Regions from separate parts of the Mesorhizobium sp. WSM4822 genome, predicted to be linked through region 2. Evidence: predicted binding sites of a transcription regulator. Region 2 holds the regulator's gene; the other holds the start of a gene.
What was found. Region 2 encodes PhoB, which activates phosphate uptake and scavenging genes when phosphate is short. Its sites were predicted from a motif close to TGTCATNNANCTGTCAT; they were not measured.

Region 1 (15,781 bases), on a different contig from region 2:
GCCGGCTTGCAGATTGTTCATCATGTCCTGCAGTTGCGACAGCAATTGCTGGGCCTTGTCGCGATCACCCGACTTCGCCAGGTTTTCGATCTGGTCCATCATGCGATCGATGTCGCTCTGGCGCAGTTCCTGGCCATTCTGCTGCATCTGCGGGGCGTTGGGATTCTGCTTGGCGCGCTCCGCGAATTCCTGCAGGAACTGGTTCATCGCCTCGCGCAGTTCCTTCATCGCCTTTTCGATTTCGGCGTCGCTGGCGCCATTCTTGATGGCGTCCTGCAGCGCCTGTTGCGCCTGGCGCAGCCGCTTTTCGGCGGCCGAAAGATTGCCTTCCTCGATGCCGAGCGCGATTTCCCAGAGATAGGAGACCTCGCTGCGCAATTGATCGTCGCTCTCGGCCATCTTCAGCCGGGTGCGGGCGCTCATGATGGCAAGGTAGTGAGACATGCTGTCGAACGTGTCTTCCGGCCGCAGCGTGATGGCGTCCATCAGGTCGAGCACGCGCGGCTTGGCGTTGGCGTCGAGCGCCAGCAGGCGGCGCTGTTCGATCACGGCGCGTGCCAGCGGATTGGCGAAAGGCCGCTCCGGCATCAGCAGCGTCTTGGTTTCGCTCGATGCGGTGTGCCCGGCATCATCGGTGGCGACCAGCGTCAGCTTGATGCTGCTGCCGGCCCAGACATGCTCGGTCAGGTCCTTGGAGGTCTTGGCGGCGTTCGACTTGCCGCCGCGGCGCGGCAGCGTCAGCGGCATTTCAGGTGCACCGTACAGCGGGCGCGCATTGGGCGCCTGCGGATCGGCGAGCGCGAACACCGCTTTGGCGGTGGCGGCGCCATAGTCGTCGTCGATCTGGTAGTTTAGCTCGAAGGCGCCGTTTGCGGCGCGCTTGGGCTCGCCGACGAAGCGGATCTGCGGCGGCTTGTCCGATATGACCGCGAAGGCCCAGCGGCCGAGCTGGTCCTCGCCCGAGGTCAGCGTCAGCGTGCCGTCGCCGGTCAGCTTGCTGGTGAACTGGCGCACCTTGGACGGCGTCGCCGGGCTTGCAGCCGGCTTGGCGGCGGCCTGCGGCGTAGCGGGGTCGATGACGCGGGCGTTGCCATTCTTGTCGGCATAGCCGAGCGTTTCCTCGCCCGAGCCGCCCGTCACGCGCATCGAAACGTCACTGCCTTCGGGAACCGTAAAGGTCGGGATCGCCTGGTTGGCGTCGGCGGTCAGGAAGATCGGCGGCTTGCCGGTATAGGCCGGTGGCGTCACCCATGCATCGATGCGCGGCGGCACGATATCGCGCGCACCATGGGCATTGAAGCCGTCGCTGATCCTGCCGCCCGTCGGTCCGAAGGAGAAGGCGAAGGCGGTAACGAGCAAAAGGGCCGCCACCGCGCGCAGCCCCCAGGGGTCGCGCTCCGGCACGCGCGTGCGCGGCAGGTCGGCGCCAAGGTTGTCGAGCTTTCCAGCCATACGCTTCTGGTGTTCACGCCACAGCGCCTGCGAGAAGCTGCTTTCCCTGCCGCTGGGCCGGTCGGTCTGCACCAGGACCGGGCTGTGCAACAGTTGATTGGCGGCCTCTATGCGGCGGTCGATTTCGGCGGCGCCCGGCAGGCGGAAGAAGCGCAGCGGATAGAGCGCGGCCAGTGCCGCTATGGCAAAAGCAGCGACCAGGCCAACGCGCGCCATATCCGGCAGCCGGGAGAACAGCCCCAGCCAGGAGATGCTGAGGAACAGGCTGGCGACTATGACGAGCGGAAGCAGCAACGGCCAGCCGCGCTCGACCATCATCGAGACCCGCGTCGCCAACCGGCTCAAGGCCAGGCGTCCGGCCAGGCCGCGATCGCTGCTGAAGGTGGGTCGTTGCGTCATCGGCCCTTCCTTGAGCCTATCCCGAAAACCGGGATGCGGCCCTATCCCTTTGAGCATGATCTGTTCCGAAAGGGATTTCACTTTTCGAAATCATGCTGTGGAGCGGGCAGGATAGCCCGACGCCTCACGACTCAAAGAATACCAGCAAACACGGCAAAGGCGAGGCAGTTCGGAAAAACGTGAAGTGGACCGTTATAGTTCCATCCTGCATACCCTTTAGAAGGCAGCAGGCCCTTTAGAAGGTAGCGGGGTCCGCGTTCGCTCCGCAGACCAGCACGGCGACCCGTTCGCCCGCCGCCGGCGCATAGCGGCCCGACAGGACCGCGGCAAAGGCGGCGGCGCCACCCGGCTCGGAGATGATGCGGGCCCGGTTCCACAGCGCCTTCTGCGCGGCGATGATGTCGTCGTCACTGACCAGGATCGAGCGTTCGACAAAGGCTTCGGCAATCGGGAACATCATTTCGCCGACGCGCTTTGGCGCCAGCGAATCGGCGGCGATACCCTCGGCCGGCGCGTCGACGGGGTGTCCGGCCTCGAAGGCGCGATGAAGCGTCGGCGCTCCTTCCGGCTCGACGGCGATGATACGGATGCGGCCGGTAAACCAGGCAGCGATGCCGCCGATCAGGCCGCCGCCGCCGACAGCGACCAGCAGCGTGTCGATCTTAGGCAAATCGCTCTCAATTTCGAGCCCGAGCGTGCCCTGGCCGACGAGCGTTTCCTCCTGGTTGAAGGCATGGATCTGCAAGGCGCCGGTCTCCTCGGCGAACCGTTCGCTGGCCGCCAGCGCCTCGGCGTAGCGGGCGCCGCCGACGATCAGTTCGGCGCCGTAGGAGCGGATTCGCTCCAGTTTGGCTGGCGGGCTCACTTCGGGAACGAAGATGGTCGCCTTGTGGCCGAGCCGCATGGCGGCATAGGCGACGGCCGCGCCATGGTTGCCGCCCGATGCCGCTACGACACCGGCGTCGGGAACCGGCCGCTCCAGGAGATTGGTGAAGGCGCCGCGCGCCTTGAACGAGCCGGAATGCTGCAGGCATTCGAGCTTCAGGTCGACGGCCAGCGGCGGCTGATCGAAGTCGGCCATGTCGACGCGCAGCACCGGCGTGTGCCTGATATAGGGGCGGATGCGCGGTTCCATCGCGGCAATGCGCTCGCGTGTGACGGTGATGCCGTTCGTCATGATTGCTCCCTGGGACGGGTAGGTGTGTTTCCGGCGCTCCTATGCAAGCCAGTCGGGCATCGAATCCAGCCCAATCAGGTCGTCATAGGTCGGGCGTGGGCGCACGATGTGGAACCGGTCGCCGTCGACCAGCACCTCCGGCACCAGCAGGCGGGTGTTGTAGGTGCCGGCCTGCACCGCGCCATAGGCGCCGGCGGTGGAGACGGCAATCAGGTCGCCGGCCTTCAGCCTGGGCAGATCGCGGTCCAGGCCGATATAGTCGCCGGTCTCGCAGACCGGGCCGACCACGTCGACCATCATGCGCGGCGTGTCGGCCGGCGGCTGCACGACCGGACGGATGTCGTGGAAGGCGTCGTAGAGCGTCGGCCGGATGAGATCGTTCATGGCGGCATCAACGACGAGGAAGTTCTTGGCGTCGCCTTCCTTCACGAAAATCACTTCCGAGACGAGGATGCCGGCATTGCCCGATATCAGCCGGCCAGGCTCGAACATCACCTTCAGCCCGAGCTTGGTGACATGCTTCCTGACGATCTGGGCATAGGCGTCGGGCAGCGGCGGCGGGTTGTTGTCGATGCGGTAGGGAATGCCGAGCCCGCCGCCGACATCGATATGCTCGATGGCATGGCCGTCCGCCCGCAGCGCGCCGACCAGATCGACAAGCAGGGCGAAGGCATCGTCGAAGGGCTGCAGCTCGGTGATCTGGCTGCCGATATGGGTATCGATGCCGGTGATCCTGATGCCGGGAAGCTTTGCCGCGCGGGCATAAACCTGCCGCGCCCGCTGCCACGGGATGCCGAACTTGTTCTCGGCCTTGCCGGTGGAGATCTTCTTGTGGGTCTTGGCGTCGACGTCGGGATTGATGCGCAGCGAGATCGACGCCACCTTGCCAAGGGCGGTGGCTCGCGCCGACAACAGCTCGAGTTCAGGCTCGGATTCGACGTTGAAGCAAAGGATGCCGGCGGCAAGGGCAAAGTCCATTTCGCGCGCGGTCTTGCCGACGCCCGAAAACAGGATCTTGCCGGCCGGAATGCCGGCGGCCAGCGCCCGGCGCAATTCACCTTCCGAAACCACGTCGGCGCCGGCGCCGAGCTTGGCCAGCGTCCGCAGCACGGCCTGGTTGGAATTGGCCTTCATGGCGTAGCAGACCAGCGCGTCGAGCCCGGCAAAGGACTGGGCAAACACCCGGTAGTGCCTGGTCAGGGTCGCCGTCGAATAGCAGTAGAATGGCGTGCCGATCTGTGCGGCGATGTCGGGGATCGCCACGTCCTCGGCATGGAGCACGCCGTCGCGGTAGTCGAAATGGTTCACGAGAGTGGTTCCGGAAGTTGGGGCGCGATGAGATCGGGTTGAAAGGCCCGGCTCTCGTCGGCTCTAGATCAGCGGGTCGAGGATGAATTTCTTGTCCTTGACCGGTTTTTCCGGCTCCGGCGGCACGGGCTGGTGGGCCTTTGAGGCATCCTTGCGCGCCTGCACGGCCGCCTCATACGGCGTGTCGAGAGCGCCCCTCCTGCCGCAGGCCGAAACGGCCGCGATCGCAACCAGCAGCGTCAGCGTCACCAAAATCCTGCTTCCGGTCATCGATCCATCCGTCCGAAACGTTTGTCAGCCGCCGCTTTTAGCCGAGTTCTCGGCGCATTGCACCCCGGATATTGCTCGTCGCAATATCCGAGATATTGCCCGTCGCAATATCCGGGATATTACTGCGGAATATCCGGCATTACGCTTTCGCCAGCCGCTTTTTCCAGGCACGGATCTGCTTCCTCACTTCCGACGGCGCGGTGCCGCCGAAACTGGTGCGGCTCTTGACCGAGTTCTGCACCGCCAGCACCGAAAATATGTCGGCCGTGATGCCGGAATTGATCGACTGCAAATCCTCCAGTGAAAGCTTCTCCAGCCCCACCTTCCTGTCTTCGGCCAGCGCCACCGCCCGGCCGGTGACATGATGCGCCTCGCGGAACGGCAGGCCGAGCGTGCGCACCAGCCAGTCGGCAAGGTCGGTTGCTGTCGCGTGGCCGGAGCCGGCGGCCTTCTTCATCGCGGCCGCGTTGACCGTCATGTCCGAGACCATGCCGGTCATCGCCGCCAGCATCAGGTCGAGCGTCTCGGCGGCGTCGAACACCGATTCCTTGTCTTCCTGCATATCCTTGCCATAGGTCAAAGGCATGCCCTTCATCACCGTCAGCAGGCCGACCAGATGACCGGTGACGCGGCCGGTCTTGCCGCGCACCAGTTCGGCGGCATCGGGGTTCTTCTTCTGCGGCATGATGGAGGAGCCGGTGGAAAACGAGTCCGACAGCCTGACGAAGCCGAACTGCGGCGTCGACCAGATGATGATCTCTTCGGCGAGCCGTGACAGATGCGTGGCGCAGATCGCCGCCACGCCGAGGAACTCGAGCGCGAAATCGCGATCCGAGACGCTGTCGAGCGAATTGCGCATCGGCTCGCGGAAGCCGAGCGCCTTGGCGGTCCGGTGGCGGTCGATCGGGAAGCTGGTGCCGGCAAGTGCGGCGGCACCGAGCGGGCTTTCATCCATCCGCTCGATCGCATCGCGCACGCGCGACAGGTCGCGCGAAAACATCTCGACATAGGCCATGCAGTGATGGCCGAAGGTCACCGGCTGGGCCGCCTGCATATGGGTAAAGCCCGGCATCACGGTCGCGGCATGCTCCTCGGCCCGCTCCAGCAGCGCCTCGATCAGCCCTTTCAACGCCTCGGCGACGCGAAAGCATTCATCCTTGACCCACAGCCGCAAATCGACCGCGACTTGATCATTGCGCGAGCGGGCGGTGTGCAGCCGGCCGGCCGCCGGGCCGATCAGATCGGCGAGGCGCGCCTCGATGTTCATGTGGATGTCTTCGAGCCGTGTCGAAAACTCGAAGCTGCCGGCCTCGATCTCTTTCAGGATCGTGTTCAGCCCGTCAGCGATTTTTTCTTGGTCGGCCGCCGAAATAATGCCCGTTTGCGCCAGCATCTCGCTATGGGCGATCGAGCCTTTGATGTCCTGCGCATAGAGTTTGCGGTCGAAGGAGATAGACGCGTTGATCGCTTCCATGATCGCGGCCGGACCCGAGGCAAAACGTCCGCCCCACATCTGGTTGCTGGTTTTCTTGTCGCTCATGGCTATAACCCGTGCTTCGGAGCAGTTTTGAGAAAATGGCAGACGGTAGTAGATTCTTCCCGGCCCCGCGCCTGATCCTCGCCGCCTTGGTGGCGGGCGCGCTGGCGGGCGCGGTCGCGGTATATGTCAGCGAGAGCCGGTCTGGCAACAATGCACCGGCACAAGCTGCCGTGGGTGACAGCAGGGACGACGTGACCTGCGCGGCCAAGAGCGACCGCGCCAAGAAAGTCGCGGCGTCGGCCACCGGTGAGGTTGCGGCACTTTTGCCGGCCGATCCGCCTCAATCCCTGAAGAGCCTTGCCTTCAATGGTCCGGAGGGCAAGCCGATGACGCTTGCCGATCATGCCGGCAAGACGGTGCTGCTCAATCTGTGGGCGACGTGGTGCGCGCCGTGCCGTGCCGAAATGCCGGCGCTCGATGCGCTGCAGAAGGAAAAGGGCAGCGACTCCTTTGAAGTGGTCGCCGTCAACGTCGATGCCGGCGACGATGTGAAGCCGAAGAAGTTCCTCAGCGATACCGGCGTCGCGACGCTCGGCTATTACCGGGATTCGACGATGACGCTGTTCAACGACCTCAAGAAGCGCGGCTTGGCGCTAGGCCTTCCCGTCACCATGCTGATCGACGGCGAGGGCTGCCTGATCGCCCACATGAACGGCCCGGCCGAATGGTCGGGGCCGGACGCCAGGCGGCTGGTCGAGACGGCACTCAAGCCCGAGAGCCTGTAGTCTAGCGTGTGGCTAGCGCGGGTGCGGGCGCGAAGGCCAGAACGCTTCTGTCGCGCAGGCTGGCGGGTTTGCTGCCGGCAGCGGGTGCGACGACGCCGGTCAGATCGCCGAATTCCTCGATGAGAGCCGGCTTGCCGATATAGTAGCCCTGGCCGATCTCGCAGGCTTCGGCGTCCAGGAACTTCAGTTCGCCGAGCGTCTCGACACCCTCCGCCAGAACCGGCAGGCCGAGCCCGCGTCCAAGTCCCAGGACGGCGCGCACGATCGCCGCGACCTGGCCGTTCTTGTCGACGGACTTGATGAATGAGCCATCGATCTTGATCTTGTCGAAGGGAAAGGCGCGAAGGTTGGAGAGCGAGGAATAGCCGGTTCCAAAATCGTCCATTGCGACGCGCACGCCCAGCGCCTTGACCTGCCGCAAGGTGGCCAATGCCCGCGGCATGTCCTTGACAAGCGCCGTCTCGGTGATCTCAAGCTCGAGCCTGCCGGGCGCCAGGCCGGAATTCAGCAAGGTTTCGTGGACCTTACGGCTGAAATTCGTGTTGTGGAGCTGCACCGCCGAAACGTTGACGGCCACCGTCAGCGGATTTTCCCAGCGGGCGGCTTCCTCGCAGGCGGCCGTCAGCACCCATTCGCCAATCTGGCCAATGGCGCCGCTGTCTTCGGCGACCGGGATGAATATGCTCGGCGAGACGTCGCCGCGCGTCGGATGCCGCCACCGGACCAGCGCTTCGAAACCGACCATCTTCCCGCTGCTGATCTCCTTCTGCGGCTGGTAGACGAGGTAGAACTCCTGGCGCGCGACCGCCTGGCGCAGTTCGTGCTCCATCACGCGCTTGTCGCGGGCCTCGGCCCCCATCGAAGCTTCGAAATAGCGGTAGGTGTCCTTGCCTTCGGTCTTGGCCCGGTAGAGCGCGGTATCGGCGTGGCTTATCAGGCTGGCCTGGTTTTCGGCATCCGATGGATAAAGCGCAATGCCGATGCTGGCCGACACCAGGCCGCCGCCGACCGAGAGCCGGTTTTCCTCGCGCATGGCGGTCAGCACGGCGTTGGCGATACGGCCCGCCTCCAACGGGTCGGTCAGGTTCGGCGCGATGATGGCGAACTCATCGCCGCCCAGCCGCGCCACCATCTGCCCTTGGCGAAGAATGCCGGTAACGCAGTGCGCAACCTTCTGCAGCATGGCGTCGCCCGCGCCGTGCCCATACAGATCGTTGACCTCCTTGAACCGGTCGAGATCGAGCAGCAGAAGCGCAAGCTGACCGCCTTTCCTGGTCCGGCCCATCGCAGCAATTTCCGTCTCCAGCCGGCCGGAAAAGCTGCGGCGATTGGCCAGTCCGGTCAATGGATCGAAATGGGCAAGGCGCAGGATCTCCTGTTCCGCCTTCTTGCGCTCGCGAATGTCTCGGACCGCAACCACGTTGTGAGGCTTGCCACAATAGTCGATGCTCCTGGCGATCAGCTCGACAGGAATGCTCGTGCCATCGCGGCCGCTCAATTCGGCCTCCTGCGGCTGTTCGCCGAAGCCCGACATGTCGGATCCGAAGAGATCGCCAAGCTGCATTCCGTTCAGCGTCGCTGTTGCGATGCCCGTCAATGTCGCCATGCTGTCATTGGCACTGATGATGCGGTGGCCGTCGCAGACGATCAGCCCCTCCACGGCGGCATTGGCCAGACCGTGCATGCGGTCGACCTCGAGCTTCTGGCGACGGAAGCGCAAATCGATCCACAGCGCCGATGCCGACAGGACCAGGATCACCAATGTGGCGGCAGCGGCGGCGAAAGCCTGCGAGGTCGGCTCGATCGTGTATTCGGATATGACGATCGAGGGATCGGGGAAGATCGAGACAGCACCCATGCCGATGAAATGCAGGGTGCAGATTGCCAGCGTCAGCAGCACCGCGCCGCCGGATGTCGCCTTCAAGGAGGGACGGCGCTGCACGACACGCAGCGCCAGCGCCGCGAGCGTCACGCCGGCCAGAAGGGAAACGGCGACAAGCAACAGGTTCCACTCGATGCGGCCCTGAACCTCGAACGCCGCCATACCGATGTAGTGCATGGCCGCGATACCGCCGCCCAGCACGGCGCCGCCGACGAGATGATAGTCGAACTCATTCCGCAAGGTGGCGATCCACATGCCGGCTGCCGTCAGAGTGACCGAAGCAGCGAGCGAAAGCACGGAAAGTGCGGGATCGTAAGCACTGGGTATGCCCGGTGTGAATGCGAGCATGGCGATGAAGTGCGTTGCCCAGATGCCGAAGCCGGTCGAAGTGGCCGCGATCATCAGCCAGGCAAGCCGGTTCCGATCGGTGGAGCGGCTTATGTGATGAAGCAGGTTGACGGCAGAGAAACAGGAAATTCCGCAGATCAGCGCGGCGAGTGCGACCAGTCTCAGATCGTGTTCGTTGACGATACAATTGTAGACCGTCAGCATTTTATTTCACCTGATCTTTGGAAATAAACAGGGCAGCAGGATTGAGTAGCGCTTTGCCGTTGAGGGATCGATAAAGTCGCCTGCAACCTTGGCGTGTCTCTTCGGGTTGCAGCGGCTGCAATCAAGGCTGCCACCCCGAAAGGCAGCTTGGCAGTTCCGACGGTGGTTCCTGGCGCTTGTCGTCGCGCTAAGCCGGCTAACCGTGTGGCTTTCCATGCGTCCAAGCGGAGGCGAGGTGGCGTGAGGTAAAGGGGTGAAGTTCGTCGATCTGCAACAAAACCGTTGTCTGATTGTCATGAGCGACACATATTGCCTTTGCGGGAGTGCCCCTTTCGCCAATGACAAACGGGAGATGAAACATGAAGTCCTTCGGCTTCGCGGCCGGTGTTGCCGCCACCTTTATGCTGCTTTCCTCAACCTCCGCTTTTGCTGTCACGCAGATCAGTTGGTGGCACGCCATGACTGGCGCCAATGCCGAAGTTGTCGACAAGATCTCCAAAGATTTCAATGCCAGCCAGAGCGACTATGAACTCGTTCCGGTGTTCAAAGGCACCTACCCCGAGACGCTGAATGCCGGCATCGCCGCCTACCGTGCCGGCCAGGCGCCCGACATCATGCAGGTGTTCGACGTCGGCACCGGCGTGATGATGGCGGCCGAAGGCGCAATCAAGCCGGCAGCCGATGTGTTGACCAGCGCTGGAATGACCTTCGACAAGAGCCAGTATCTGCCAGGCATAGTCGGCTATTATTCGAAGCCGGACGGCACCATGCTCTCTTTCCCCTACAACTCCTCCTCGCCGATCCTTTATTACAACAAGGATATCTTCAAGAAGGCTGGTCTCGACGTCGACAGCCCACCCAAGACCTGGAATGAGGTGTGGGAAGACGCCAAGAAGATCAAGGCGAGCGGCGCGGCCGCCTGCGGCTACACCTCGACCTGGCTGACCTGGATCCATCTGGAGAATTTCGCGGCCTGGAATGACGTGTCATGGGCCACCCAGCAGAACGGTCTGGCCGGCGGCGATGTCGAGCTCAAGATCAATGCGCCGATTTTCGTCAACCACTTCCAGGCGCTGGCGGACCTCGCCAAGGACGGCACCTTCAAATATGGCGGCCGCACCTCCGAAGCCAAGCAGATCTTCCTCGCTGGCGAATGCGGGATCATGACCGAATCCTCCGGCGGCCTTGGCGATATCGTCAAGTCCGGCATGAATTACGGCATTGGCCAATTGCCCTATGACAGCGACGCCAAGGGCGCACCGCAGAACACGACGCCGGGTGGCGCCAGCCTGTGGGTTTTCGCTGATAAATCCGACGAGGAATACAAGGGCGTCGCGGCCTTCTTCGCCTACCTGTCGAAGACCGAGGTGCAAGAATACCTGCACCAGAAGTCGGGTTATCTGCCGGTAACGCTTGCCGCCTATGAAGCGACCAAGAAGTCCGGTTTCTATGACAAGAACGTCGGTCGCGAGACCCCGATCCTGCAGATGACGGGTAAGGCGCCGACCGACAATTCCAAGGGCGTACGTCTGCCGAACCTGCCGCAGGTGCGCGATATCCAGAACGAGGAGTTCGAAAAGATGCTCGCCGGCCAGCAAACCGCGCAGCAGGCGCTCGACAATGCGGTTACGCGTGGCAATGCGGCGATCAAGGAAGCGCTGGGGAATTAGAGCGAGCGCAGGTCCTTGCTCTACGGCGCATCCACCTGTCCTGCCAGGCATCTCCCCTCGGCGAGGGGAGTTTTGCCGTCCCTTGCGATTTCGCCAACGGTCGATGATGCCCAATCCGAAACGCTCGTCAAAGCCATGTTGGCGAAGAGGGATGCCACATCGTGCCGCCCGCCTCATCACCTCGGAATGGCTCCATGACCCCTCGCGTCGTGTTTCCCAACAAGATCCTTCCCTACCTGCTGGTGGCGCCGCAACTGGCCATCACGCTCGTGTTTTTCTACTGGCCGGCCGGCCAGGCGTTCTACCAATCCATGCTCAGGCAGGATCCGTTCGGACTGAGGACCAAGTTCGTCTGGTTCGCCAATTTCAGGAAAGTGCTTGCCGATCCGGCCTACCTGAACTCGATCAAGGTCACGGTGGTGTTTTCCCTTGCGACCGCTATCGTGGCCATGTGCGTGGCGCTCCTGCTTGCGGTCATGGCAGAGAAGGTGGTGCGCGGCAAAGGTCTCTACCGCACGCTCTTGATCTGGCCCTACGCAGTGGCGCCGGCGATCGCCGGTATGCTGTGGCTGTTCCTCTTTAACCCGTCGATCGGGTCGCTGGCCTACATGCTGAGGAGTTTCGGCATCGCCTGGGACCCACTGCTCAACGGCACCCACGCCATGATCCTGCTGGTGTCCGCCGCTGCCTGGAAGCAGATCAGCTACAATTTCCTGTTCTTCGTCGCCGGCCTGCAGGCGGTGCCGAAAGCCTTGATCGAGGCGGCGGCCATGGACGGCGCCGGCGAGACCAAGCGATTCTGGACCATCGTCTTCCCGCTGCTTGCGCCGACGACCTTCTTCCTGCTGGTCGTCAACACCGTCTATGCCCTGTTCGACACGTTCGGCATCGTCCATGCCGTCACCGGGGGCGGTCCGGGCAAGACGACTGAAACGCTGGTCTACAAGGTCTACAATGACGGCTTCGTCAATCTGATCCTCGGTGACTCGGCGGCGCAGTCGGTCATCCTGATGGTCATCGTCATCTCGCTCACGGCCATCCAGTTCCGCTATGTGGAACGCAAAGTCCATTACGGCTGAGGGCGAGCGATGATCGGCCAGTCACCGCTCCGCACCGTCATCGCCCACGCCGTGCTGATCCTCGGCATATTGACCGTTGCTTTCCCGATCTACTACACGTTCGTTGCCTCGACGCAGACGCTGCAAACGATCCTCAGGCCGCCATTGCCGCTCCTGCCCGGCGATCAGTTCTGGAACAATTACACCGAAGCGCTGTTCGGCGGTGTCGGCCGTATCGGCGGCGTCAGCGTCGGCAGGCTGCTGCTCAACACGACGATCATGGCGCTCGGCATCGCGGTGGGAAAGATCTTCATCTCGATCCTGTCGGCCTACGCGATCGTATTTTTCCGCTTTCCGCTGCGCATGACCTTCTTCTGGCTGATCTTCATCACCTTGATGCTTCCCGTCGAGGTGCGCATCCTGCCGACCTACAAGGTGATGGTCGATCTCGGCATGATCGACACCTATGCCGGCCTGATCATCCCGCTGATCGCCTCCGCCACCGCCACATTGCTGTTTCGACAGTTTTTCATGACCATTCCAGGTGAGCTGGTGGAGGCGGCGCGTGTTGACGGTGCGGGGCCGTGGCGCTTCTTCTTCGATATCCTGTTGCCGCTGTCGCGGACGAATATCGCGGCGCTGTTCGTCATCCTCTTCATTTATGGCTGGACGCAGTATCTGTGGCCGTTGCTCGTCACCAACAGCAGCAACATGAACACGATCGTCATCGCGCTCAGAAAGATGGTCTCCTTCGCCGATGCCGATACGCAATGGCACCTGGTCATGGTTACAGCGATGCTGGCCATCGTGCCGCCGATCCTGGTCGTGGTGCTGATGCAACGCTGGTTCGTTCGCGGCCTGGTCGATTCCGAAAAGTGAGAAGCTGATGGCGACCGTCGATCTGAAGGATGTGAAGAAGGTCTACCCCAGCGGTTTCGAGGCCGTGAAGGGCGTTTCAATCGCAGTTCCCGACAGGCAGCTTTGCGTGCTGGTCGGCCCATCGGGCTGCGGCAAGTCCACGCTGCTCAGGATGATCGCCGGGCTCGAAACCATCTCCTCGGGAACCGTTGCGATCGACGGCAAGATCGTAAACTCAATCGGTCCGACCGAGCGGGACATCGCCATGGTGTTCCAGAACTATGCGCTCTATCCGCATATGAAAGTCTACGACAATATGGCCTATGGGCTGCGCAACCGCGGCACGCCGAAAGATGAGATCGACAGCCGGGTCCGCGCGACGGCGAAAATACTCGAACTTTCGGCGCTACTCGACCGCCGTCCGCGCGAGCTTTCCGGCGGCCAGCGCCAGCGTGTCGCCATGGGTCGTGCCATTGTGCGCAACCCGAGGGTTTTCCTGTTCGACGAGCCGCTCTCCAATCTCGATGCCAAATTGCGTGGCCAGATGCGCGTCGAGATAAAGAACCTGCAACGCTCGCTTGGCGTCACGTCGGTCTATGTCACGCATGACCAGCTCGAGGCGATGACGTTGGCCGACATCCTCGTCGTCATGAACGGCGGACTGGTCGAGCAAATGGGGGCGCCGCTCGACATCTATGAAAGGCCGGCCTCGACCTTCGTCGCTTCCTTCATTGGCGCGCCGCCGATGAATCTCCTGGCACTGACCGAAAGCGCCTCGGGCGCGGTGCTCGCAGACGGCACGGCGATCGCTTTCGCACCTCGGGAGGCAAGAGCTGCGACCCTCGGTTTTCGGCCCGAGGATGCCGACGTCACCTTCAATGCGGAGGCGCCGCCCGGCGCCCTCGTCCTGCCGGCGCTGGTCGAGGCAGTCGAACCGGTAGGCGCCGAAAGTTTCCTTCACTGTGCGGCAGGCGGCAACCGTATCGTCGTGCGTGTCGCGGGTCGCGCCACCGCCACGGTTGGCAACCAATTGCGCGTGGTTGCCAAGGCAGAAAAGCTGCACTGGTTCGATCAGGCAGGAAAGCGCGTCGGCTAATCCAAAAGATGCCCAGAGCGTTTCACCGTTTCACGGAAACGGCGAGCTGCTCTAACTCTTTGTTTTGACGCAATTCCAGACGGAAAACCGCTTCACAGTTTCCTAGAATTGCTCCAGCATACGGTGTTCAGGCGAAGACATGCGCCTTTCCCGATACGGTCAGCCGGACGATCTCGCCGACCGCCGGCGCGTCCATGCCCGGTTTGCGCAGGACCAGCGGCGTGTTGCCGATCGCTGCCGCATCGGGCGGATCGGCATTGTTCAAGAGCCGCACCGCGACCGTGCACATCGAGCCGGCGAATTCGGATTCCGTCACTTCGCCGAACAGCATGTCCGAGGTGCCGGACATGCCCTCGCGCGACGTTCTCTTCAGCGCGATCTGCTCCGGGCGAAGCATGATACGGGCGATATCGCGGCTGTCATTGGTGTCGACCGCGATGCGGCCGAGCGGAGAGTTGGCGAATCCATCCGATATCTTTGCCGGCAGGATGATGGCGTCGCCAAGGAATTCGGCGATCATCCTGTCCTTCGGCTTGAGATAGAGCTCGCGCGGCGTGCCGATCTGCGAGAACCTGCCGTCGCGCATCACCGCGACCTGGCTGGCGAAGGACAGCGCCTCGGCCTGGTCGTGCGTCACCAGGATGGTGGTGATGCCGGCAGCTTCCAGAAGCTCGGCCACCGCCTTGCGCATCGAAGCGCGCAGGCCGGTATCGAGCGCCGAGAACGGCTCGTCGAGAAGCATCAGCCTGGGCTTCATCGCCATGGCGCGAGCCAGCGCCACGCGCTGCTGCTGGCCGCCGGAGAGCTCGTGCGGGCGGCGCTTGAGGATCGCCTTGTCGAGGCCGACGATATAGGCGAGCTCGACGATGCGCTCGGTGCGCTTGTCCTCGCCGCGACGCATGCCGAAACCGATATTGTCGCCAATGGTCAGATGCGGAAACAGGGCACCATCCTGCGCCACCACGCCGATGCCTCGCCGATATGCCGGCACCGCAGCGCCGCCATTGGCCAATATCGTACCGTCGAGCGTGATGTGCCCCTGGTCCGGCGCCTCGAAGCCGGCAATCAGCCGCAGCAGGGTCGTCTTGCCGCAGCCGGAAGGACCGACAATCGCCGTGCGGCTGCCGCTGGCGACGTTCAGGTCGACGCCGGCAAGGGCGGCCACCGGGCCGTACTGCTTGTGCAAGCCACCAATTTCGAGAAAGCTCATCGTCCGGCCATCCGTTTCGACTGGACATAGAGCAGCCAGGTCAAGGGCAGCGACATCGCCACCATGATGAAGGCGTAAGGTGCCGCGGAGGCATAATCAATCTCGCCGCTGTAGGACCAGAACGCCATCGCCAGCGTGCGGGTGCCGTTGGGTGCCAGCATCTGGGTAGCGGTCAGTTCGTTCATGATGCCGAGCGCCACCAGCGCCATGCCAGCCGCGGCACCCGGCGCCGACAGGCGGATCGTCGTCGACCACAGCGCCTGCAGCGGCCGGCGGCCGAGGCTGGAAGCGGCGCGTTCGAGCTCGACCGGTGCCTGCGCGATCGACGCCCGCAGGCTGACCAGCGCGCGTGGCAGGAACATCAGCGCATAGGCCACCAGGATGGTGAACAGGGTCTGGTAGAGCGGCAGCGCGATGCGCACCGTGATGGTGACCAGCGCCAGCGCTATGACAACCCCCGGCAACGAGCCGACAATGTAGTTGCAGCCCTCCAGCAGGCGCTGCAATGGCCCCGGGGCGCGGATCGAGATCCAGGCCATCGGCATGGCGGCGACGGTGGCGAGCAAGGCGCCGGCGAGCGCCAG
Region 2 (15,781 bases):
CGCCGGACATCGAGCGGTCTCGGGATGACGACCGTGCCGTCATAACTGCGCGAGCAACCGCCGCCGAAAAGCAGCGCCAGCCCCATGAAAAAAGGCACAATCCGTCCAAGCATCAGCAATACCCCTGCCGTTGCTTATATAGCGGGTTCGACCCCGCCGACAACCGGGCGGAATGAAGCTAACTGACCGTTAAGGTTAGCGGATCCTTAATGCTTCTCGGGCACATTTTGCCGACGAACCGCGGAGGAGGGTTCGGCCTTGGTTTTCGGGGTGGGGACGGCATGGCGGAAGCGAACGAAACAATCAGCGCGCGCGGCAAGCGCGCGCCTCGCAGATCCACAGCGCATGGCGACGATGCATCATCGTCCGCCTCTTGCATGGATTCGAACGATGCGCTTCGCCAACTCGTCGAAGCCGGTTCCGACTGGGTCTGGGAGACCGACGCCGAACTGCGCTTCTCCTGGCTCTCGCAAAATTACCAGGCAGCCACCGGCATCGATCCGGCAAACGTGCTTGGCCGGTTCCGCTTCGACTTCCTCAATCAGGTCCTGAACGGCGATCGTAGTGGCGCCGCGCATTTGGAGGATCTGCAGGCGCACCGGCCTTTTCGCGACTTCGTCTACGAACTCAAGGGTGGCAGCGCCGACTGTCGCTGGGTCTTGACATCAGGCTTTCCGAAGTTCGACGACGAAGGAAGATTTGCCGGCTATCGCGGAATCGGCCGCAACGTCACGGCATTGGCCGGCGCCTTCAAGGGTCCGGGGCCGGAACCATCGGCCGACGGCGAGCCCGACCAGCATCTGGCCGACCTCGAGCGGACGATGGACGCCATGCACATGGGCGTCGTGCTCCTCGACGCCAGGCTCGACACGCTGATCGTCAACAAGGCCTATCGCGACCTCTCGAGGATTCCGGACGGCGCTGTCGGCGTCGGCGCTCCGTTCAGCCTGTTGATGGAGCTCAACCGCCGCAGCGGCATCTATGGCGACATCGACGAACGGCAATGGCAGCGCTACCTTGCCACTCGTCTCGAGGAGATTCGCGCCGGATCCGTCGCGCCGCGCGAATTTGTCCATGCCAACGGCAGGACGATGATGTTCTCGGTGACGGCGCTGTCAGGCGGCAAGCGGCTGTTGACCTATTATGAGGTCACCGAGATCAAGCAACGCGATGCGGAGATCAAAAGCGCGAACGCCAAGATCGCCGAGACCTTCGCCAGTCTCCGCACCATGGTCGACCAGATGCCGATCGGTGTCCTCGTCCTCGACGCCGATATGCGCACCGAGATCATCAACCGTGCTTTCTATGATTTCTGGCAGATCGACGCCCGGCGCGCCGAGATCGGCTGCAGCTTCCGCGATCTGATGGACGCCAGCCGCGACATCGATCCGTTTGGTGCCGACGATGCATCATGGCAGCGGCATATCGCCGAGCGCGAGGCGGAAATCAGGGCCGGGATCGCCGCGGCGCGGCAGTTCCCGCGCAATGACGGCCGCACGCTGATATCGTCGATGGCGCCGCTGGCCGGCGGCAAGCGGCTGATCTCCTATGTCGACGTCACCGACATGAAGGACCGGGAGGCCGAACTCGCCGACGCGCTGGAGAAAGCGCGGCTGGCGGAAGCGGTGATCAACGCCGTCAAGGATCCGATCTTCGTCAAGGACGACCATCTGCGTTTTGTCTTCGTCAACGAGGCGTTCGCGGCCCTGTTTGGCCAGACGCCGCAAGCCATGCTCGGCAAGCCCGGCGGCGATTTCCTCCCGACGAACGCTGTCGCGCTCTTCGAGCAGAGCGAACGGGAGGTGCTTGCAACCGGACGCGCTTACGAAGTGGAAGAAAACTTCGAGGCCGATGGCGCCAGCCGATCACGCGTCGTCAGGAAGAGCCGCGTCGGCATGGCCAGCGGCCGCAACTACGTTGCCGGCTTCCTGTTCGACATTTCCGACATGAAGCGACGCGAGACGGAGGCGCAGGATGCGCGCAAGCATCTCGCCAACGTGCTGGAATCCTTGCCGGCCGCCGTGATCATCTACGATCGCGACGACAGGTTCGTTTTCGCCAACCGCAAGATCCAGGATACGCTGCCGGCCTTGAAGCCGGCATGGCAGCCCGGCTGCACATTCCGCGAGGCACTCGTTCTGGGCCATGCGAACGGCTATTTCCGCGACAGCGGCGATCCACAAGTCGACCAGCTCTACGACAGCGACCATGACCGCTGGCTGGATGCGATCCTCGCCCGCTACCGCTTGCCCAATTCCTGCTACGAGCGTCATAACCCCGACGGCCGCTGGTACCAGGTCTACGACATGCGGACCGATGATGGCACCTTCATCGGTGTTCGCGTCGACATCTCCGAGATCAAGAGCCGCGAGGCGGCATTGCGCGATTCGATGCGCCAGATCGACCTGTTCCGGCACGTGATGGACGAGTTGCCGGTGGCCGCCTTCATCAAGGCGCAGGACCTGAGCATAGAATTCGTCAACAAGGCCTGGTGCGCGATCACCGGCTTGGCCAAGGAGGATGTCATCGGCCGCACCGACCGGCAGTTGTTCGGTGCGCAGGACGCCGATGGCTACAGCCATGACGACACGCAAGTCGCCGTGACGGGCGCCGTCAGGGAGGTCGAGGAACCCGTCACCCATCGCGACGGCACGGTTCGGCAGTTGATGACGCGCAAGAGCCGCCTGGTGACGCTGGACGGGTCGGTGCATCTGGTCGGTTCGAGCACCGACATCACCGACGTCAAGGCGCGCGAGCGTGCGCTGGAAGAGAGCATGCGCGAGAACGAGGTGTTCCGCAGCCTGATCGACAACGTGCCGGTATCGATCTACGCCAAGCGCTCCGATCTCCGGCAGTTCTATGTCAACAAGGGCTGGTCCGATCTCACGGGCTTCAGCAAGGAAGAGGCTATCGGCAAGACCGACATCGAGATTTTCGGGCCGGATGGCGAGGCTTTCGTCAATGGCGACCTCGCCGTGCTGCGCACCGGCGAAACCCAGGAGGTCGAAGAGACGGTGACGTTGGCCGACGGCAGCGTCAGGCATCAATTCGCCCGCAAGGGCGCGATGATCGCCTCCGACGGCTCGCTCTATCTGATCGGCTCGACCACCGACATCACCGAGCTGAAGATGCGAGAGGCGGAACTGCGCGAAGCGCGTCAGCGCGCCGTGCTCGCCGACCGCGCCAAGTCGGAATTCCTCGCCAATATGAGCCATGAGATCCGCACGCCGATGAACGGCGTGCTCGGCATGGCCGAGCTGCTGGCCAAATCGGACCTCGACCCGAAGCAGAAGACGTTTACCGACATCATCGTGAAATCGGGCAATGCGCTGCTCACCATCATCAACGACATCCTGGACTTCTCCAAGATCGATGCCGGTCAGCTGGTGCTCGATCCGGCGCCCTTCAATCTGGCCGAGGCGATCGAGGATGTGGCGACACTGGTGTCGACACGAGCCAAGGAAAAAGACCTCGAGCTGATCGTGCGTGTCGAACCTCGGCTCGAGAGCCTGTTCGTCGGCGATGTCGGCCGTATCAGACAGATCGTCACCAACCTGCTCGGCAACGCGGTGAAGTTCACCGATGAAGGCCATGTGCTGGTCGACGTCACCGGCGAGAGGGTTCCGACCGGAACGAAGCTGACGATCTCGGTCACCGATACCGGTATCGGTATCCCCGAGGAAAAACTGAAACTGGTGTTCGAGAAATTCAGCCAGGTCGACACCTCTTCGACGAGGCGGCACGAGGGAACCGGCCTCGGTCTTGCCATCACCTCGCGGCTCGTCGAGCTGATGGGCGGCGACATCGGGGTCGAAAGTGCGGAAGGCAAGGGCTCGACTTTCTGGTTCTCGGTGACGCTGCCGAGGGCCGGACAGCAGAACGGACAGCGCATCATGCCGATCGACGTGACCGGTGCGCGTGTGCTGATTGTCGACGACAATGCCGTCAATCGGGCCATCCTGACCGAACAGATGACATCGTGGACGTTCGATTCCTGCGCGGCCGAAAGCGGCGCCGAAGGCCTCAAGGTACTGATCGCCGCCGCTGCCTATGGTGTCCCGGTCGATTGCGTCGTGCTCGACTACCAGATGCCTGGAATGAGCGGCGCCGAAATGGCGCGGATCGTGCGCAGCACCGCCGGCCTTGCCGGCACGCCGATCATCATGCTGACCTCGGTCGACCAGTCGCTCGCCAACACCAGCTATCGCGATCTTGGCATCGATGCCCAGCTGATCAAGCCGGCGCGCTCCTCGGTGCTGCTGGAAACGCTGGTCGCCACCATCCAGCGGCATCGCCACAACACGAGCGGCAGCGACGCGCAGCCGCTCGCAGCCGACGTCGCTACGGGTTATGTGATGCGGTCGCAGCCCTCGGCACCGTCCGAACAGCGGGCGCTGCTGCAGCCGCCTTCGATTCGCCCCCGGCCACCGGTGGCGGCTGGCGGCGACAGGCTGGATATCCTGGTGGCCGAGGACAATGAGGTGAACCAGATGGTGTTCACCCAGATCCTCGGCGAGACCGGTTATGGTTTCGAGATCGTCGGCAATGGCCGCAAGGCGCTCGACGCCTTCGGCAGGCTCAACCCGTGCATGATCCTGATGGATGTCTCCATGCCGGAGATGAACGGTCTCGAAGCAACCGCCGCCATTCGCCGGCTGGAGGAAGAAACCGGCACGCATGTGCCGATCGTCGGCGTCACCGCGCATGCGCTGAAGGGCGACCGCGAGCGCTGCCTGGAGGCAGGCATGGACGACTATCTGCCCAAGCCGATCAGTCCCCGGGCGTTGCTCGAGAAGGTCGAGCGCTGGGTCGGCGCCAGCCTGCAGGCGCAGCGCAACGCCGGCTAAGGCCGGCTCTGCCCGAGTACCGGGAATACGGCGAAGATTCGCGCCCCTGTCAGCGGCCAAGACTATGGTGCGATCGCACCATATGAAAGGCGGCATCCAGCCGAGACAATGGCGACATTCGAATTCCGCTCTTCCCAGTTACGGGCGGGAGCAGCGACCGCCGGCATGAGACAGCGTCAACCTACCCCAACGGACCTGTTTTCGGCGATGGCCCGGCCACGACACCGTCTGGCTGAGAGCAACGCGCTCCCGTCCGGCTTTTCTTCATAAAGGCCGGCTGATCCCCAAATCGCCGGCCAGCCTCGACCGAATCGAGCAAGTCCCTGATTCCGGTGACAAAGCGGGGCTGCGTCGGGAGTGCCGGCCAGGCGGCATTCTGCTCATCCCGATGACGCGTTACCGGGGTGACATCAAACTGTCATGCGACTGTTATAATCGAAGGCTATTGGCCTCAGCGGGCGCCGACTGACGAGCGCCGAGAGACCATCTTCCGAACAGGAGCAGGCCACATGAAGAAATTCCTCTATACGGCGTCGGCCGCTGCGCTTGCGCTCGCCGCGACGTCCGGCTTCGCCGCCGCGCGCGACCAGATCCAGGTCGCCGGATCATCGACAGTGTTACCTTATGCCAAGATCGTCGCCGAGCAGTTCGGCGAAACATTCACCAACTTCAAGACCCCGGTCGTCGAATCCGGCGGCAGCGGCGCGGGCATCAAGGAATTCTGCAAGGGCGTCGGCGAAGATACCATCGACATCGCCAACTCGTCGCGTCCGATCAAGGCGGACGAACTCAAGTCCTGCGCCGACGCCGGCGTGAAGGAAGTCCAGGAAGTCCGGATCGGCTATGACGGCATCGTCTTCGCCACCGACATCAAGGGCCCGGATTGGGCGCTGGTTCCCGCCGACATCTACAAGGCGCTGGCGGCCAAGCTGGTCGTCGACGGCAAGCTCGTCGACAATCCGAACACCAAGTGGAGCCAGGTCAATCCGAAGCTGCCCGACTGGGACATCGCCGCCTATATTCCGGGCGAAAAGCACGGCACGCGCGAAGTGTTCGAGACCAAGCTTCTCGATGCCGGCTGTGACAAGGCTGCTCTCAAGGCCGCCGGCATTGCCGACGACAAGGAAATCGGCAAAACCTGCATCGCCATCCGCAAGGACGGCAAGGCCGTCGACATCGATGGCGACTATACCGAGACGCTCGCCCGCATCGACTCCAACAAGACCGGCGTCGGCGTGTTTGGCCTCGCCTTCTATGAGAACAATGCCGACAAGCTGAAGGTCGCCACCGTGGAAGACGTCGTGCCTTCGACCGAGACGATCGCCAGCGGCAAGTATCCCGTCTCGCGCCCGCTGTTCTTCTACGTCAAGAAGGCGCATCTGGGCGTCGTTCCCGGCCTCAAGGAATATGTCGAATTCTTCCTTGACGACCAGATGGTTGGCCCGGAAAGCCCGCTCGCCGAATACGGCCTCGTTGCGGCTCCGGATGCCGAGCGTCAGGCCCAGCGTGACGCTTTCGCCGCCGGAAAGTCGATGTAATCAGCTGCCGAACCGGGGTGCGGGCCAAATCCCGCGCCCCGGTTTCATCGCAGGCCGCAATGGCGGCTGCGTAAGAATTTCTCTTGGGGTGGGTCCATGTCGTCCTTGCTCGTACTGGCCATCGTCGTTGCCGTCGGCCTGGTTGCCTTTTTCATCGGTCGGCAACGTGCCGCGGCCCAGGACAATGGCAAGGTCAAGCCGCATTCGCGCGCCCACTATCATGGCTGGTGGGCCTTCCTGCTCGCCGTTCTGCCTGCTCTTTTGCTGCTTGCCGTCTGGACCGTCGGGTCTTCCGTCTATCTGGACCGACACATTCACACTGCCTTGCCCGAGCGCACCGTCGACAGCAAGGTTGCCAGTGAGGCACTGGATGTCAGCCTCGTAAAGAGCCTCGCCAGGGGCCTGCGCAAACTTGATGCAGGCACACTGGCCGCAATGCCTGCCAGCTTTGCCGAGCTGCAGCCGCTGCTCGCCGCCAAGGGTGTGGCACTGGCGAGCGACACGCAGGATTACATGATCCCGATCGCCATCGAGGCGAACAAGGTCCAGGACCGGCTCGGCCTGTTCGGCGCCATTGTCATTCTCGTTTCCTCGATCGCCGGCGCCTTCTATGCGCTCAGGCAGATCGAGCCGCGCGCCAGGGCCCGCAACAATGTCGAGAGGCTGATGCTGTGGGGGCTGCTTGCCGCCTCCACCATCGCCATCCTGACCACCATCGGCATCGTGCTTTCGATGCTGTTCCAGACGATCACCTTTTTCGAAAGCGTCTCGCCGATGAGTTTCTTCTTCGGCACCGTCTGGGATCCGCGTTTTGCCGCTGCCGGTTCGGGCGGCAGCCAGGGCCAGTTCGGTCTGATCCCGCTTCTTGCGGGCACGCTCTACATCGCCGCCGTCGCGCTGCTGGTTGCGGTGCCGGTCGGGCTGATGTCGGCTGTCTACATGGCCGAATATGCAACGCCCAAGGTGCGCTCGGTGGTCAAGCCGGCGCTTGAACTGCTGGCCGGAATACCGACCATCGTCTACGGCATCTTCGCCGTCGTCACGCTTGGGCCGTTCCTGCGCGACCTGTCCGCGGCGCTGACCGGCGGTTCGCCCTTCATCCAGGGCCAGAGCATCTTCACCGCCGGCCTGGTCATGGGCGTCATGCTGATCCCGGTCGTGTCCTCTCTTTCGGACGACATCATAACCGCGGTGCCGCGCGCCATGCGCGACGGGTCGCTTGGCCTCGGCGCGACCCGCTCCGAGACGATCAAGCGGGTGATCCTGCCGGCTGCACTGCCCGGCATCGTCGGCGCCATCCTGCTGACCGCCTCGCGCGCCATCGGCGAAACGATGATTGTCGTGCTGGCGGCGGGCGTCGCCGCCAACCTCACCATCAACCCGTTCGAGGCGATGACGACCATCACCGTCAAGATCGTCAACCAGCTCACCGGCGACCTCGAGTTCAATTCGCCGCAGACGCTGGTCGCCTTCGCACTCGGCCTGACGCTGTTCGCGCTGACGTTGGTGATGAACATCGTCGCGCTCTACATCGTGCGCAAATATCGGGAGCAGTACGAATGACCGACATTTCCATGGATACGATGGTCAGGGCGGCGGCCCATCCGCGCCGCGACATCGGCCTGAAGGCCCGTTACGCCGCCGAACGCCGTTTCCGCATCTATGGCGTCGTGGCGATTTCCGTAGGCCTGGCGTTCCTGGCAATCATGCTGATCACCATCGTCTCGAAAGGCTACACCGCCTTCTGGCAGACGACGGTATCACTGCCGATCTCGTTCGACGAGAAGGTGATCGATCCTTCCGGCAAGCGTGCAACCGATCCGAGCGTTCTGATCAAGGCAAATTATCCCAGGCTCGCCGAAAACGCGCTTGTGGCCAAGCTCGGCATCTCTCCTGATGACAAGCCGATGATCCAGAAGCTCAAGGGCTTCCTGTCGGAAGGCGCCCGCGTCCAGTTGCGCGACATCGTTGCCGCCGATCCGTCCGTGATCGGCACGACACGCAACGTCAACATCCTCGCCGCCGCCAATCTCGACTCGGCTTTCAAGGGCCAGATCGACCTCAGTGTCGAGGAAGCGCGACGCAAGGTCTCGGACCAGCAGATCACCTGGATGAACAAGCTCAAGGCCGAGGGCGCGATGGCCGAGCACTTCAACAGCGGCCTGTTCACCTACGGCGCCTCCAGCCGCCCGGAAACCTCGGGCATGGGCGTGGCGATCATCGGCTCGTTTTATATGATGGTGATCGTGTTGCTCCTGGCGCTGCCGATCGGCGTCGCCGCCTCCATCTATCTGGAGGAGTTCGCCAAGAAGAACCGTTTCACCGACCTTATCGAGGTCAACATCAACAATCTGGCAGCGGTGCCGTCAATCGTCTTCGGCTTGCTCGGCCTCGCGGTGTTCATCAATTTCCTGGGCATGCCGCGCTCCGCCGCTTTCGTCGGCGGCCTGGTGCTGACACTGATGACGCTGCCGACGATCATCATCGCGACGCGCGCTGCACTTGCCGCGGTGCCGCCGTCGATCCGCTCGGCGGCTCTCGGTCTTGGCGCCTCCAAGATGCAGATGGTGTTCCAGCACATCCTGCCGCTTGCCGCACCCGGCATCCTCACCGGCACCATCATCGGTCTAGCGCGTGCGCTCGGTGAAACCGCGCCCCTGCTGCTAATCGGCATGGTCGCCTTCGTCGCCGATCCACCGACGACGCCTTTCGATCCGGCCACCGCGCTGCCGGTGCAGATCTATATGTGGGCGAACGAGGCCGAGCGCGCCTTCGTCGAGCGCATGTCGGGCGCGATCATCATCCTGCTCGTCTTCCTCATGGCCATGAACATCACCGCGATCGTGCTTCGGCGTCGGTTCGAGCGGCGCTGGTAGAAAAAAGGCATTTTGGTATGAACATCATGACCGAACAGTCCCTTGAAAACGCAGTGGGCGATAAGATGAACGCCAAGTCGAACGAAGTGATCAAAATGCGCGGCGACAAGGTCGGCGTGTTCTATGGCGAGAAGCAGGCGCTGTTCGATGTCAATCTCGACGTCCGCCTGAATCAGGTGACGGCGCTGATCGGCCCTTCCGGCTGCGGCAAGTCGACCTTCCTGCGCTGCCTCAACCGCATGAACGACACCATCGATTCCGCGCGGGTAACCGGCAAGATAACGCTCGACGAAGAAGACATCTACGACAAGAACATCGATGTCGTCGAACTCAGGGCGCGCGTCGGCATGGTGTTCCAGAAACCCAATCCGTTCCCCAAGTCGATCTACGAGAACGTCGCCTATGGCCCGCGCATCCACGGATTGGCCAAGCGCAAGGCCGACATGGATCAGATCGTCGAGTCGAGCCTGAAGAAGGCGGCAATCTGGAACGAGGTGAAGGACCGTTTGCAGGAACCTGGCACGGGTCTTTCCGGTGGCCAGCAGCAGCGTCTGTGCATTGCACGCGCCATCGCCGTGTCACCCGAGGTGATCCTGATGGACGAACCGTGTTCGGCGCTCGACCCGATCGCCACTGCTCGCGTCGAGGAACTGATCGACGAACTGCGCCAGAACTATACGATCGTCATCGTCACCCATTCGATGCAGCAGGCAGCGCGCGTGTCGCAGCGCACCGCGATGTTCCATCTAGGCTATCTGGTCGAGGAGGGCGCCACCGACAAGATGTTCACCACCCCCGACGACAAACGCACCCAGGACTACATCACCGGCCGGTTCGGCTGAGCTCAGGCATATGAGGGACGAAGATCATGGGTGAACATACCGTTGCATCTTTCGATGAGGATCTGGAGCAGATCAGCCAGCTGATCCGCGACATGGGCGATCTCGCCCGCTCGATGGTCAGTGGCTCGACCAAGGCTTTGCTCAATTCGGACAATGCGCTGGCGCAGCGCGTGGTTTCCGACGATGCCATCATGGATGCCCGCCAGCGCGAGCTGGACGATCGCGCCATCACGCTGATCGCCAAGCGCCAGCCAATGGCCAACGATCTGCGTGCGGTGGTCGGTTCGATCCGCATGGCCGGCGACCTCGAGCGCATCGGCGACCTTGCCAAGAACATCGCCAAGCGCGTCGGCACTGTCGGGCTGAGCGTCACGCCGCACGATCTTTCGCATTCGATCGACGCGATGGCGCAGCTGGTGCTGATCCAGGTGCAGGGGGTCGTCGACGAGTATGCCGCCGCTGACGCGGCAGCGCTTGCCACGCTCAGAAACAATGATGAACGCATCGACGTCAAATACACCTCGGTGTTCCGCGAGCTGCTGACCTACATGATGGAAGATCCCCGCAACATCACGGCGTGCACGCACCTGTTGTTTTGCGCCAAGAACCTCGAGCGGATCGGCGACCACGTGACCAACATCGCCGAAAATGCCTACTATGTTTTGACCGGCACGCAGCTGCCAGCCAATCGTCCGAAGCAGGACGAGACGGCAATGTCCGCGCCAGCGGCATAACAGGGGTGACCAGCCGATGATCGCACCACGCATCATGGTGGTGGAGGATGAGGAGCCGCTAGGCGTGCTGCTCCGCTACAATCTTGAATCCGAAGGTTACCAGGTCGAGGTGGTGACGCGCGGCGATGAGGCCGAAATCCGGCTGCAGGAGAACGTTCCCGATCTTCTGGTGCTCGACTGGATGGTGCCTGCGGTTTCGGGCATCGAACTCTGCCGGCGCCTGCGAATGCGTCCCGAGACCGAGCGGCTGCCGATCATCATGCTGACCGCGCGAGGCGAGGAAAGCGACCGCGTGCGCGGCCTGTCGACCGGCGCCGACGACTATCTGGTCAAGCCCTTCTCGACGCCGGAGTTCATGGCCAGGGTCAAGGCGCTGCTGCGCCGGGCCAAGCCGGAAGTGCTGTCCAGCGTGCTCAAGGTCGGCGATATCGTGCTCGATCGCGAGTCGCACCGTGTCTATCGCAAGAAGAGCGAGATCCGGCTTGGGCCGACGGAATTCCGCCTGCTCGAATTCATGATGCGCCATCCAGGCCGCGTGTTCTCGCGCAGCCAACTGCTCGACAATGTCTGGGGCGAGACGATCTACATCGATGAGCGCACGGTCGACGTGCATGTCGGCCGGCTGCGCAAGGCGGTCAACAATGGCCGTATGCCTGATGTCATCCGCACGATCCGTGGGGCCGGATACGCCATCCGAGAGGACTGAACTCCCTCGTTTGAACTCACGCCACGTTCTTGCCGCCGAAACCGGATCTCGCCTGCACGCCCGGCGCAAAAATCTCCTGATCGACGAAGATCAGCGCCCGCATGGCGCAGCCTTCGCGGATCAGCGGCAGTTCGTTCGGCTCGGTGTCGAAAGAAATCGATTTGGAATGCTGGCCGCCGGCGGTCTGGGCAATCGCTTGCCGCAATGCCGGCTCGATCAGGTCGAAGGCGGCGGCGCTGACACCGACCATGGCGACCGGCGCCGGATCGATCAGCGCGAACAGGCTGCCGAGGCCGTAGCCGAGCGCTTCGCCGGCCTTGCGATAGGCTTCCCGTTCGGGTCCGTCACCTTCGCGGGCCGCGGCAGCCAGGGCGCGCATGTCGGCGTCGCTGACATCGGCAACGGGTTCTGCATCCTCGCCCATCTGCCTGGCGTTGCGCCAGATGGCGTAATTGCCCGCATAGGCTTCGACGCAGCCGCGCCGTCCGCAGCGACATAGCGCGCCGTTCGGCCGATGGATCATGTGGCCGAATTCGCCGCCCGAAGAATGGGTGCCGGTGAACAATTCGCCCTTCAGCACCAGTCCCATGCCGATGCCATGCGACAAAAGGATAGCGATGAAATCGTCGCGGTAACGATCGGGGTCGCGCCAGCGCAGCGCCACCGCCATCATGTTGCAGTCGTTCTCCATTATGGCAGGGATGCCGAACTCGTCTTCGAATATGTCGGCGAAGGCGATGTCGGTGTGCGGCGTGATCGGCGACCACAGCATGGCGCGGGCACGGGTGTCGGTGATGCCCTGGATGGCCAGCGCGATGCGGGCGATGCTGCGCACGTCCAGGTCGGGATCTGCCAGGCGGCGCCGCACGATGGCCGTGCATTCCCCGATCAGCGACTCGCGCGACATCGTCAGCGTGTCCAGCCGGCGCTGCTCCTCGGATATTACCTGGCCGGCATAGTCGATGACGGCGACGGAGAGGAAGTTCAGCGACAGCACCACGGTCATTACCGCGGCCGCTTCCGGATTGAGACTGAGGCCGACCTGCGGCCGGCCGCGTTTGAGCGAGCCGGCCTCGCTCGGCTTGCTTTCGGTCAGGATGCCTTCGACGATCAGGTCGGATGAAATCGCCGAGATGGTCGAATGGCTGAGGCTTGTGGTCGCGGCAATCTCGGTTCGCGACGGCTGTCCGGCGCGGCGCACTGCCGCGATCACCATGGCGCGGTTGCGGCGGCGCAGATCGTCGTGGCGGATTCCGACCGACATGTTCTTTCATATCCTCCCGGTCGCCGCGGTTCCTCCTGCCCCTGGAACGCTGTCGGTGACGCCGGTAAATACTGGCAGAAGCTGCAGGCCGTGTCATTTATTTATTCCGAGACTCGAAAAAAACTCGAAATGACATCAAAATCCATCAGAATCGATGTTGACAGCGTTCGGGCGTTGGCCCAGTATTTTTTCGAGGCTCGAAAAAATAGAGCCTCTGTGCCGGCCCTCGGGTCAGTTTGGTCGCGCCATACGCGGCGCAGGGAGGATAATATGAAAAGATTCACGGCCGCCATCCTGGCGGGTGCCGCCATGTCGCTGACGCTCGCGTCTGTCGCGCAGGCGAAGGACAAGGTTGTCGGCGTTTCGTGGTCCAACTTCCAGGAAGAACGCTGGAAGACCGACGAGGCCGCCATGAAGACGGCGATCGAGGCCGCCGGCGACAAGTACATCTCCGCCGATGCGCAGTCCAATCCCGGCAAGCAGCTTACCGATGTCGAAAGCCTGATCTCGCAGGGCGCCAATTCACTGATCATCCTGGCGCAGGATGCGTCGGCCATCGGCCCGGCGGTGCAGAAGGCGCTGGACGAGGGCATTCCGGTCGTCGGCTATGACCGGCTGATCGAGAACAAGGACGTCTTCTATCTGACCTTCGACAACAAGGAAGTCGGCCGCATGCAGGCCCGCGAAGTGTTCAAGGTCAAGCCGGAAGGCAACTACGTCTTCATCAAGGGCTCCGGTGCCGATCCCAATGCCGACTTCCTGTTCTCGGGCTCGATGGAAGTGCTCAAGGAAGCCATCGACAGCGGCAAGATCAAGAATGTCGGCGAAGCCTACACGGATGGCTGGCTGCCCGCCAACGCCCAGAAGAACATGGAGCAGTTCCTGACCGCCAACGACAACAAGGTCGACGCGGTGGTCGCGGCCAATGACGGCACTGCCGGTGGCGTCGTCGCGGCGCTGACGGCTCAAGGCTTGGCCGGCACCGTGCCGGTCTCGGGTCAGGACGGCGACCACGCCGCGCTGAACCGCATCGCCCTCGGCACGCAAACCGTGTCGGTGTGGAAGGACGCGCGGGAGCTCGGCAAGAATGCCGCCGAGATCGCCTCGCAACTGGCCGACGGCAAGAAGACGAGCGACATCGCCGGCGCCAAGGACTTCACGACGCCGGGCGGCAACACCGTCAAGTCGCTGTTCCTGACCCCGGTTGCCATCACCAAGGACAATCTCAACGTCGTCATCGACGCCGGCTGGATCAAGAAGGACGAAGTCTGCGCGGGTGTCGCCGCCGGCACCGTGGCGGCCTGCAACTGATCCGTACCACTTTGCAATATCTGAACGCCGCGGCCCAAAAGCCGCGGCGTTTTCTCAAAGAATTGTGTTTCCGCATCATGCGGATAGCTTCTAGGCTGGGCTCCGGCATGCGTGTCAGACGGCCAGCCGGTGGGAGGAAACCATGACCGATACGACGTCAAACCCGCAGACCGATACGGCGCGCGCGTCGGAACTCGGCGCCGTCGCCCGGTTCCTGAAGGCGACCGAGATCGACACCCGCATGCTCGGCATGATCGGCGCGCTGCTGGTCATCTGGATTGGGCTGCATGTCATTTCCAGCCTGCGCCTTGGCGTCAATCCGCTCGATTTCGACAGCCGCACCTTTCTCACGCCGCGCAATCTGTGGAACCTGTCGGTGCAGACATCCGCGGTTGCCATCATGGCCTGCGGCATGGTGCTGGTCATCGTCATGCGCAACATCGACCTGTCGGTCGGTTCCGCCGAGGGCCTGATCGGCATGGTGATGGGATTTGCCCAGGTGCATTTCCTGGTGCGCTTTGTCGGGCTCGAACTCGGCAACCCGTGGATCTGGGTCCTGGCACTGGTCATCGGCCTGGCGCTCGGCCTGTTGATCGGCGCTTTTCAAGGCTTCGTCATCGCCTATCTCGAAGTGCCCGCCTTTATCGTGACGCTGGGCGGCCTGCTGGTCTGGCGCGGTGCCGCCTGGTGGGTCACTTCAGGCCAGACCGTGGCGCCGCTTAACGCCACTTTTCAGCTGATGGGCGGTGGGCCGGCGGGATCGATCGGCGCGACCTGGAGCTGGGTCGTTGGGATCGTCGCCTGCCTCGCCGTGGTGTTTGGGCTTTTCAACGGGCGGGTGCAGCGCAAGCGTTTCCGGTTTCCGCTACGTCCGATCTGGGCCGAGGCGCTGCTTGGAGTCGTCACCTGCGGCGCCATCATGGGTGCGGTCTGGCTCGCCAACTCCTACCCCTGGCCGATCGGCATCGTGAACAGATATGCGGCCGCCAACAACATCACCGTTCCCGAAGGCGGCCTGTTCATCGCCCACGGTATCGCCATACCGGTGCTGATGGCTGTCGCCGTCGGGCTGGTCATGACCTTCATCACCAACCGCACCCGTTTCGGCCGCTATGTGTTCGCCATCGGCGGCAATCCCGAGGCGGCCAATCTCGCCGGCATCAACACGCGATGGATCACCATGAAGGTGTTCATGATCATGGGCGTGCTGGCCACGATTGCCGCGGCGATCTCCTCGGCCCGGCAGAATTCGGCCACCAACGTGCTTGGAACGCTCGACGAACTGCTCGTCATTGCAGCCGCCGTGATCGGCGGCACGTCGCTTGCCGGCGGATCGGGAACGATCATCGGCGCCATGCTGGGCGCGCTGCTGATGCAGTCGCTGCAGTCCGGCATGGTGCTGCTCGGCGTCGACTCGCCGCTGCAGAGCATCGTCGTCGGGGCCGTACTGGTCATCGCCGTGTGGCTCGACACCGTCTATCGCAAGCGCGTCTAGGAGGGCATGCCATGAATGACAAGACTGCTCCTGCAGCCACCGCGCTGATCGACATGAGGAACATCTCGATCGCGTTTGGCGGCATCCGCGCCGTCGACGACGCCTCGATCGATCTTTTCCCCGGCGAGGTCGTGGCGCTGCTCGGCCACAATGGCGCCGGCAAGTCGA

Region 1: ugpB (sn-glycerol-3-phosphate ABC transporter substrate-binding protein UgpB) is a predicted target of PhoB. The motif match lies at 9,586-9,602, and genes of this name have one in related genera.

The regions. Positions count from the first base shown of each region.
Region 1 covers NZ_JBVVQM010000014.1:149,109-164,889, forward strand. Annotated here, with positions in the region: gene AC0L3E_RS28020 (TIGR02302 family protein) at 1-1,851, opposite strand, end outside; gene AC0L3E_RS28025 (threonine/serine dehydratase) at 2,087-3,028, opposite strand; gene lysA (diaminopimelate decarboxylase) at 3,068-4,336, opposite strand; gene lptM (LPS translocon maturation chaperone LptM) at 4,400-4,606, opposite strand; gene argH (argininosuccinate lyase) at 4,746-6,146, opposite strand; gene tlpA (thiol:disulfide interchange protein TlpA) at 6,182-6,871, shown strand; gene AC0L3E_RS28050 (sensor domain-containing diguanylate cyclase) at 6,873-9,305, opposite strand; gene ugpB (sn-glycerol-3-phosphate ABC transporter substrate-binding protein UgpB) at 9,665-10,975, shown strand; gene ugpA (sn-glycerol-3-phosphate ABC transporter permease UgpA) at 11,170-12,054, shown strand; gene ugpE (sn-glycerol-3-phosphate ABC transporter permease UgpE) at 12,064-12,912, shown strand; gene AC0L3E_RS28070 (sn-glycerol-3-phosphate import ATP-binding protein UgpC) at 12,920-13,987, shown strand; gene AC0L3E_RS28075 (ABC transporter ATP-binding protein) at 14,115-15,197, opposite strand; gene AC0L3E_RS28080 (ABC transporter permease) at 15,194-15,781, opposite strand, start outside.
Region 2 covers NZ_JBVVQM010000003.1:35,959-51,739, reverse strand. Annotated here, with positions in the region: gene AC0L3E_RS08225 (hypothetical protein) at 1-113, opposite strand, end outside; gene AC0L3E_RS08220 (PAS domain-containing protein) at 282-4,847, shown strand; gene AC0L3E_RS08215 (PstS family phosphate ABC transporter substrate-binding protein) at 5,357-6,385, shown strand; gene pstC (phosphate ABC transporter permease subunit PstC) at 6,482-7,948, shown strand; gene pstA (phosphate ABC transporter permease PstA) at 7,945-9,261, shown strand; gene pstB (phosphate ABC transporter ATP-binding protein PstB) at 9,279-10,103, shown strand; gene phoU (phosphate signaling complex protein PhoU) at 10,130-10,837, shown strand; gene phoB (phosphate regulon transcriptional regulator PhoB) at 10,854-11,543, shown strand; gene AC0L3E_RS08185 (ROK family protein) at 11,560-12,807, opposite strand; gene xylF (D-xylose ABC transporter substrate-binding protein) at 13,078-14,118, shown strand; gene AC0L3E_RS08175 (sugar ABC transporter permease) at 14,261-15,613, shown strand; gene AC0L3E_RS08170 (ATP-binding cassette domain-containing protein) at 15,625-15,781, shown strand, end outside.